2 regions of the Eubacterium maltosivorans genome follow, and region 2 is predicted to be linked to the other one. Evidence: riboswitches for the same ligand, from Rfam matches in the RefSeq annotation. Region 2 holds a riboswitch; the other holds the start of a gene.
What was found. A riboswitch is a leader RNA that binds a small molecule or an ion and turns the genes downstream of it on or off. The one in region 2 is predicted to bind cobalamin.
Positions count from the first base shown of each region.

Region 1: it holds a riboswitch for cobalamin, as region 2 does, so the genes downstream of both, CPZ25_RS06310 (energy-coupling factor ABC transporter permease) here and hemA (glutamyl-tRNA reductase) in region 2, are expected to answer to the same signal.

Region 1 covers NZ_CP029487.1:1,281,353-1,285,771, forward strand. Annotated here, with positions in the region: gene CPZ25_RS06295 (energy-coupling factor ABC transporter ATP-binding protein) at 1-347, opposite strand, end outside; gene cbiQ (cobalt ECF transporter T component CbiQ) at 358-1,245, opposite strand; gene CPZ25_RS06305 (energy-coupling factor ABC transporter substrate-binding protein) at 1,325-1,645, opposite strand; gene CPZ25_RS06310 (energy-coupling factor ABC transporter permease) at 1,647-2,399, opposite strand; cobalamin riboswitch at 2,549-2,672, opposite strand; gene CPZ25_RS06315 (TetR/AcrR family transcriptional regulator) at 2,820-3,530, opposite strand; gene CPZ25_RS06320 (uroporphyrinogen decarboxylase/cobalamine-independent methonine synthase family protein) at 3,693-4,419, shown strand, end outside.
Region 2 covers NZ_CP029487.1:3,603,428-3,607,846, reverse strand. Annotated here, with positions in the region: gene hemC (hydroxymethylbilane synthase) at 1-273, opposite strand, end outside; gene CPZ25_RS16665 (precorrin-2 dehydrogenase/sirohydrochlorin ferrochelatase family protein) at 270-854, opposite strand; gene hemA (glutamyl-tRNA reductase) at 851-2,107, opposite strand; cobalamin riboswitch at 2,274-2,456, opposite strand; gene CPZ25_RS16655 (helix-turn-helix domain-containing protein) at 2,651-2,998, opposite strand; gene CPZ25_RS16650 (GntR family transcriptional regulator) at 3,645-4,419, shown strand, end outside.

The DNA of each region.
Region 1 (4,419 bases), 2.0 Mb from region 2:
TCTCTGGGAAGCTTAAGGTTCATGGGACCAAAGGAAACCTCTCCCATGACTGTTGACGCGATGATTTGATTATCCGCATCCTGAAAAACAATCCCGATAGATTTTCTCAGGGTATTCAGGTCCTTTTTATCCCGGGTCAGCTTCTGGCCTTTAAAATAAATTTCGCCGCTGTCCGGCGTAAGCACACCGTTGAGGTTCAGGAAAAAGGTTGACTTTCCAGCTCCGTTGGAGCCGATAACCGCAATGCGTTCCCCCTTGCCAATGGTAACGTCAATGCCCCGAAGCGCCTGCTTGTCCCCGGTATATGCGTACTTAAGATTTTTTATTTCAATGATTGTTTCTTTCATGTTGCCTCTCCTAGAATTTTAAAATCCAGACAGCTGTAAGCAGCAGTACGACCAGTCCCGCAGCCATTACCTGCTCCCTGCGCAGGGGCTTCTCAGCCTCTAGAAACAGAAGGTCGCCATCATAGCACCGGGCTTCCATCGCGTCATAGTACTGGCTTGCGCGCTTCATGGAAACCACAAAAAGATTACTCATGGAGTGACCGAAAGAATAAACCGCTGTCTTAAAATCACAGTAGCCCAGCCGGGACTCCGCCGAGTTTTTCATTTTGGCCTGCGTGTCCATCAGAATAAAAATATACCGGTAAATCATATTCATCAGCTCAATGACAAGCTTGGGGACATGCACTCGGCGCAAAACTCCAAAGACCTCAGTGGACGGTGTGGACAGAGACATCATATACATGGCACTGACTGCGCCAAAGGCTTTGCCCCACAGATACAGCGTCGTCATAAGGCTGTCATGGGATATATAAATATAAAAGAAATGGCAGTTGAGGGCCCAAAGTCCCAGAGGCTCCTTTGAAAAATTAAAGAGGATGGCAATGCTCCCAAGGATGAGAAACGCCACTGGCACCCTTAAAAAGCTCAGGTAATCCCTAAAGTATACGCCGCCCATGACCACCGTAATATAAGCTGTGATCAAAATAACCAGAACTGACACATAGAGGTTATTGGCGATGACACAGATGAGCAGAAGCAACAGGGAAAACCCTACTTTAAAGCCAGGATTCCAGCCGTTGATCTTTGAATTATAGGCAAGTACATCAATGGAAAAAACCGCCCCGCCGTGGGAATGTCCATGGTGTCCGCCATGTCTGTGGGCGCACTCCCGGTGGCGAAACCAGTATACCAGGCCACACACACACAGAATCGCAAGCGCTGCTAAAAATACTTTCACGAACAAGCTCCTTTACATTAAGGATTTTTTACTTTAAATCATAAAAAAGGGGCAGGTTTCCCTACCCCCGGAAATGTGATTACAGCTCTGAATCTTCTTTCCCGAGCTTTTTGCGTTCAACCAGCCGGCCCATAAAGAAAGCCAGAATGCCAACGCCAATACCGGTCTGGAGACAGAAGATCAGTGATTCAACCTCACCTGGCAGTTCACCGTTGATCAACGTTTCAAGCACTGGCGTAAACCATGGCTCATATTCGCCGCCCTGAATTTCTTCGATCATGGTACTTCCCGCATCATCGGAGCCGCCAAACTCTGCGCCCTGAAGGGCAAAGAGCGGAACGACTACCAAAAGCGCGACGATTACCAGCAGAACAATAACTAATTTTTTATTTTTGCTCATCTTACGCTTCCTCCGCTGCTAAAAATCCAATTGATTTTAACTCTGGGCTCGCATAGGTTTCCAGAGCAATGACGATAATAACCGTTAAAATCCCCTCGATGATGGCCAGCGGCAGCTGTGTAGGAGCAAAGACGCCCAAAAACTTAACCGCTGAAGCCGCTACGCCGCCCGTTTCTGACGGATAGGCAAAGGCCAGCTGAATACTGGTGACACAGTAGGTAAACAGATCGCCGATACAGGCTGCCAAAAATACCCCGATTTTGCGGTTTACCTTCATTTTCTGACAAAGCTTATAGATTCCGAAGGACACAAAGGGACCTGCAATCGCCATGGAGAAAGTATTGGCGCCAAGGGTGGTTAAACCGCCGTGGGCCAGAAGGATCGCCTGGAATAAGAGTACAATAATACCCAGAATACTGACCGCGCTTGGGCCAAATAAAATGGCGCCCAGGCCTGTACCGGTCATGTGCGAGCAGCTGCCCGTAACGGATGGAATTTTCAAAGAAGAGATCACGAAGATAAATGCGCCCGCCATCGCAAGTAGGGTAATCGCCCTTCTGTTGCCTGTCAGAGTCTTTTTAATGGAGAAAAAGCCGGCTGCCAGAAAAGGTATACATAAAACACCCCACATAATGCAGTAGCCAACCGGTAAATAGCCTTCCATGATGTGCATCGCGTTTGCCGCGGGCACGATACCGAAGACCAGCGCCCATGCCCCAAGCATGGTCACAACTTGTTTTTGTCTCTTTGTCATTTTCTACCTCCTCAAACTTGTTCCCAACGTACTTTGCCATAAAAAAATCGCTCATCAAAAAAGATAAGCGATGAAAGTACGAAATGGGTGTGCCAAAGATACACACAGCCTCGTCCTTACATTCAGTTATCTCTCGTAACCAAATGCAGCTTAAAATCCTATGGTCAGCAATCTGACTTGACTTTCGTCTTACAGCGGCGGGACCGTTTGGGATTTTCACCCAATTGTGCTCAAACCATCGTGAGGCCGATGGACAACCACAGGACAATAATAACAATGCCGAATTTACATTTATTATATGCTTGAAAACTTGTTTTGTCAATACCTCTGTTGCATCTATTTAAAATCTACCAGAGCCCCTTATACCTGTACCCCTTATGGGTATACTTTGATTCAGCTAACTTTATTACACATTTCTTACTAGAGACGCCTGCCCGCCTGTACTGACAAGCTGATCTCAAAAGTCGGGGTAATCTCAAAGATAAAACGACTGACAACCTGTCTTGACGCTTCGATATTTTCACGGATATAGCCCGCATCGGTAAAGAGAAAGCTGTAATAATCAAAGAAAAACCAGTCAACAGCGTCCTGAAGCTCCAGATCAATCTGCTTTTCGAGCACATCCCTGAACACCTGAATTTCCATTCCAACCGTCAGCGATTTCAGATACTCGAAATATCTGCGTTCCTTCAGCTTTGGGTTAATGCCTGTATAGGCCTCACTCTCAAGCTCCAGGCTAAAGAAATAATCCCGCAGATCAAGCATGCTTCTCGCGAACAGCGGCAGTTTTGAGACCTCTGCATAAAACCGCATGACGGCGTCGTCTGTAAACAACGCCTTAAAATAAGCCCGATAGCCGATCATATCCAATAGCAGCCCCCGCGGCAGGCTTCCCAGCGCATCTTTCTTCTCGTCCACGCAGAAAACAACATCGTTGCAGAAATCCTTATAGATCTGAACAGCCAGGTTCTCCTTCGCCCCGAAATAATAGTTTAAAAGTCCCTGTTTTGTCCTGGCATCGGTGATGATATCCTTGACCGTTGTCTTATCATAGCCCTTCTGATAAAAAATCTTTTTGGCGCTCTGGTAAAGGCTTTCCTTTGTCTCGAGACCGTTTTTATAGTTAGCCATGGCTCCTCCACGTTTTTTATTATATTATAGCATCCACCGTAAAAAAAATAAAGAAACAAATTTTGAACGTTGACAAAATTTTAAAAAAGGTGTATATTGAACGTATTCAAAATATGTGCACATTTTGTCTAAATCTGTAAAAATAAGGGAGAACAAAACAAAATGGAAAATGTTCAGGCAAAGCTGGATAATTTTATGCGCGGTGTTCGCGGCGAAAAAATGGACTATGTCCCCATTATGATGGACTTTGAGCCCACCTATATCTGTGAGTATACAAAACAGGACTGCATTCGTTCCTTCTGGGATTACGACGGCTTTATCGCAGGCTATGACCAGGTCATGAAGGACTTTGACATCGATCTGACCCAAAGTGTGGTTTTTCTGCCGCCGCAGAAAAATGCCCTGCTGGGCTCAAAGGTGTGGGTTCAGAACCGCGTCAACGGCTATATGCAGCATCCGGAGGTCACCTCACTGCTTCCGGAGGAATACCCCGAGCTCATCGAGGATCCTATCCACTGCATCGCATCCCGCGTGCTGCCCCGCATGTATACCGAGCTGGGGCGTGAAGCCCCCTACAGCACAATGGCCTTTGCCAAGGCACTGCTTTATGAAAAGAATCAGGTTCACCACTTCTATGACCAGATTTTTGAAAAAACCATGGAAAATAATGCGCTGCTCTACTACGGCACTATGTTCTACGCCCCCTTCGACCTTCTGGCAGACCATCTGCGGGGCATCACCCAAATTTCCATGGATCTGCGGCGCAGAAAGGACGATGTCGAAGCCGCCTGCGACGCGCTGTTAAACGTTATGGCCCGCTATGTGGAAACCACCAACATGGCAGATGAAAGCGGCTTCCCACTGGCCTGCACTTGGTCTCACCTGCCGC
Region 2 (4,419 bases):
CATCAGCCCCTCAGGAAGCTCAGAGGGCATATCCTTCATGCTGTGAACAGCCATATCGATTTCACCGCTTAAAAGAGCATCCTCCAGCTCTTTGGTGAAAATGCCCTTATCCCCAATTTTATCAAGGGCTTTATGCTGAATCTTATCTCCTTTTGTCTTGATGATCTTGAGCTCAAAATCGACCTCGGGGTTTGCTTTTCTTAATTCCTCAAGAAGCCAGTTTGTCTGGACCACTGCCAGTTTGCTGCCTCTTGAGCCTACGATTATTTTCATATTTTCTCCACTTCTCTCTGCAATTCTTCAATGGTTAATGCTGTCAGCTCCCTGAGCTGCCTCTTTTTTTCCTCTGATGAGGACTCTGTTTTTAGCAGATGCCGCCTCAGCTGTTTAAGCAGCCTGAGCCGCTCTGCGTAACTTTCGTCGTATTTTTCTTCCAGCTCTTTTTTTATCTGGGTGGTCAGCGTTGGGCTTGCACCGTCAGTACAGACCGAAATCGTCAAGTCTCCCCGTCTCACCACTGAGGGAAAAATAAAATCAGAATGCTCGGGGTCGTCTGTAACGTTGCACCAGATACCGCGTATTTTACAGTTTTCAAGAATCTGGTCATTCAGCTCGCGCTGGTCTGTTGCCGCCACTACAAGATCCATACCGTCAAGGGCTGTCTCAATCCGGCAGTAGGCTTTGACATAACGAATGTTCTCAGCCGGCTTTTCAGGAACCTTCATGTTTTTGTCCACACAGGTCACAAAACACCCATACCCGGCTAGGGTTTCCGCACGCCGCATTCCTACTTTCCCACCGCCGATCACAAGGGCCTTTTTTCCGGTAAAATTAAGCAGAACCGGTCCTTTCATTGGGAATCCTCCACATTACCGCCAGAGAATAAAAACGCCAGTGTTTTTTCAAAGCGCAGGATATCGTCCTCGCTGTCCAGTGTTTTCAGCTGCTTGATGGAGGGCATGACCATCTCGCGGAATTTTGAATGGACAATTTTTTCAAGAAATTCCCTGTCTTTCCCCTCAAACTGATAGCGCTTGTTGAGAATCTCAATGGTCTCATCTGCCAGCTGGCCGGAAACCTGATTAAAATGCGCTACCATATTGTCCACTTTAGACTTCGTAATCCAAACCATGAGTCCGTCGATTTCCTCTTCGATCTCGAGGGCGATCTTTTCTGCCACCCTTTCGCGGTAATGCATTTTTTCATCAATAATATCTTTAAAATTGTCAATGGTCAGCAGCTCGACCTGGTCCATTTCTGAGACGGCTTCTTCAATATCCCTTGGCAGCGCCAGGTCAATGGCCATAAGAGGCTTTTTACGCTCTGGCATGAGTTCCCGTTTTAAGACAACGTGAGGAGAGGCCGTGGCTGAGATAATTACATCGATATCTTCAATGGCTTCATAGCGGTCCTCATAACGTATCATATTGACGCCCTCATAGATATCACGGTATTCATCTCCCGGATGATAGGTACGATTGGTCATATAGACGCTGTTAAACCCCTCTGCCGCCATGTAACGCAGCGCCAGAAGCCCCATCTTTCCAGATCCGATGATCAGCACCTTTTTATCCGCATAGTCCTCATAGGTCCTCTTAACGTGCTTAACCGCTGTCGAGCTCAGGGAGAGCGGCGTCTCAGAAATCTTATAAACAGTTTTAACCTTCTTGGCAAAGGTGACGGCTTCTCTGAAAGCCTTGGTTAAGTATTTTCCACAGCCGTGAACAGACTGGGACAATTCAAGGGCATCCTTTACCTGGCCTAATATCTGATCCTCACCCAGGATCATTGAATCTAGCCCGGTCACTACCCGGTAAAGGTGAAGGATGGCCTCTCTGCCCTTTTCACAGAACAGATAACTTCCGAGTTCTCTGGATTTCTCCTCAATGTAAAAATTTTTCAGCGCCTGGCCCGCTGCTTCCACATCGCGGGTCGCCACATAAATTTCGCTTCGATTACAGGTAGAAAGAATGATCACCTCTTCAATACACGCCTCTTCAAGAAGGCTCGCAATGCCTTCTTTTACGGTCCGCTTGATAAAAGCACCCTTTTCCCTGATTTCCAGAGGTGTGTCTTTATGATTGATTCCCACTACAACTAACTTCATTTCAATCCTTCTCCTTCAATCAAACATTCATTAAAAAGCAAATAAAAACCTCTTCCTTACGTCTCCGTAAAAAAGAGGTTTGTCAACAGAATTATTTATCCACGCTGTTTACTGCGGATACTACAATTAAATTAACGTTACTAAGTTCCCTTTTCCCTGGAGGTAATTATTAGCACTCTATTTAGTAGGTTTCCTGACTCATCGCATTATATTCTCCTTGCCTTCCCGGTTTTCATTCCAGTGGCATCATAAGGAGACTTAACGAATTACAGTGACCGGATCGCTCTGGATTTTCACCAGATTCCCTTTATCCTCTGTCTTTACCAAGGCAAAAACGAAAGAATCCAAAATAGATTTTACATTAGTCTTTCTTATTCAATTTTCGTTTCCAATTATATCACCAATCCGACTCAGGCGCTACCCCTTTTTATGGGAAATAAGCAGTTTTTTGCCGATTCCGCCAAATAATTCACATATTTTCTGTAATCGGATTACAGGCAATAAAAAACCGGTCTCTTTCTTAAGAGTCCGGTCATTTTATAGTCAACACTCGTTTGATGTTTCATGGCTCATTAAAAAAAGCATCATCATTCTTTCTGCGTATTCCTTTTTTTCATCGGGGCAATGCTCGAGAATGTCGAGCAGCGCGGTGTTTTTTTCCTTTTCATCCAGACTTTTGCCGAACAGGATGCTGTCCGAAGACATTTTTAACGCTTCGCAGAAACGTTCAAGACTCTTTAAGGAAAAGCCTTTGGTTCCCAGCTCGATATCTGTTAAAAAAGTCTGTGTAATCCCTATTTTCCGCGCCAAATCTTCACGGCTCATATTTAAAAAAGTTCTACGCTGCCGGATACGCTGGCCGATTGCCTTTTGATCTAACCTTGATTCCATTGTCTTCTCCTAAATTTCAGGGAAAACCAAATAAAAAACTGTGCAGGATAAAACCAACCATGCACAGTTATATGACACTTTTATAAAATGCTAACACAAATAAGCCCACTTATTTATAGGCTGTCCTCTTGTTTTTAGCACAAAAATAGCCTATAATAAGTAATGCGGTACGTGCCCCCCAGGGCCGTTGTGTATGGTGGTTGTGCACCTGCGCAAGCCGGATAAGTGTGCCAGCACTTTCCGGATGCCGCAATTTTTATTTAGTTTTCCCAATATATATACTTTATTATAAATCGAATCTCCCGTCAAAGCAATCTCTTTATTTAAAAACTTTTTATCTGCAATTGAAGTTATCATTTTAATTCAACCAATTATATCCTTTTTATTCGTTTTCTTATTTTTACCCGAATTTGTAATGTAAAAAACCCATTTTAGAATATTTTTATTCTTTCCTTTCCTTAACAACATTTTTTCTGTGTTTAATTTTCTTCAAAATGGGTAGACCTCATTCTAAGACGCTTACCTCTAATTCCGATATGGTAAAGGTTAAGCAAACGAGGATTTCTTTATAATTTTTTCTCAATTTAAATGTAACTTTTACTAAATGATGTTATACTGTAAGAATACCCCCAAAGGAGATTGTATTTTGAAAAAAGAAATTCCATTGTATCTATTTATTTGCAGAAAGATTGAGGATGATATTTACAACGGCAAATTAAAACTGGGTGACACCCTGCCATCTGAACCAAAAATCAGCAAACAAATGGGTGCCAGTCGTAATTCCGTTCGAAAAGCCCTGCGTCTATTGCAGGACAGCAATCTTATTTTCTGCTCCCATGGTAAAAATGCCCAGGTAATCTTTGACAGCCGACTGCCGGAACACCGTGAGGCTTATGAAAAGCGCTTTGAAAACCGGCGGCACGGCATCAGCGATACTTACCGGATGCTCTCTATTCTTTTACCCAGCATCATCACATACGGCGCTTCCAAATGCAGCCGCGAGGATTACATGACGCTCTACGAGATGACCGACAACCTGGACTCTTCCGACCCGATTGAGATGTTTGCCTTCCACTGCCGCTTTATCCGGAATATCCTGAGACGAACAGACAATCCTTTTGTCATTGAGCTTTTTGAACAGATCTGTGATTTTGTCCGGATTGATTCCATTTACAGCAGTATTACCGGCCACACGCTCCATGAAGATCTTTCAGAGGAAGCCATCAAGGGGTGGTACAAAGAGCTGCTCGACCATGCTGCCAAGCAGAATTTTAAACATTTTCATCACTCCCTGCTCCAGGGCCTTAATGAGATCAGCCAGCGCTTTGACGCGGCCTATATTGTAAACGCACCGGCTGCGCCTTCCGAAGCAGAAAGCTTTAACTGGTTTATCGACAATGCTCCGACACCTCTTTATCTGA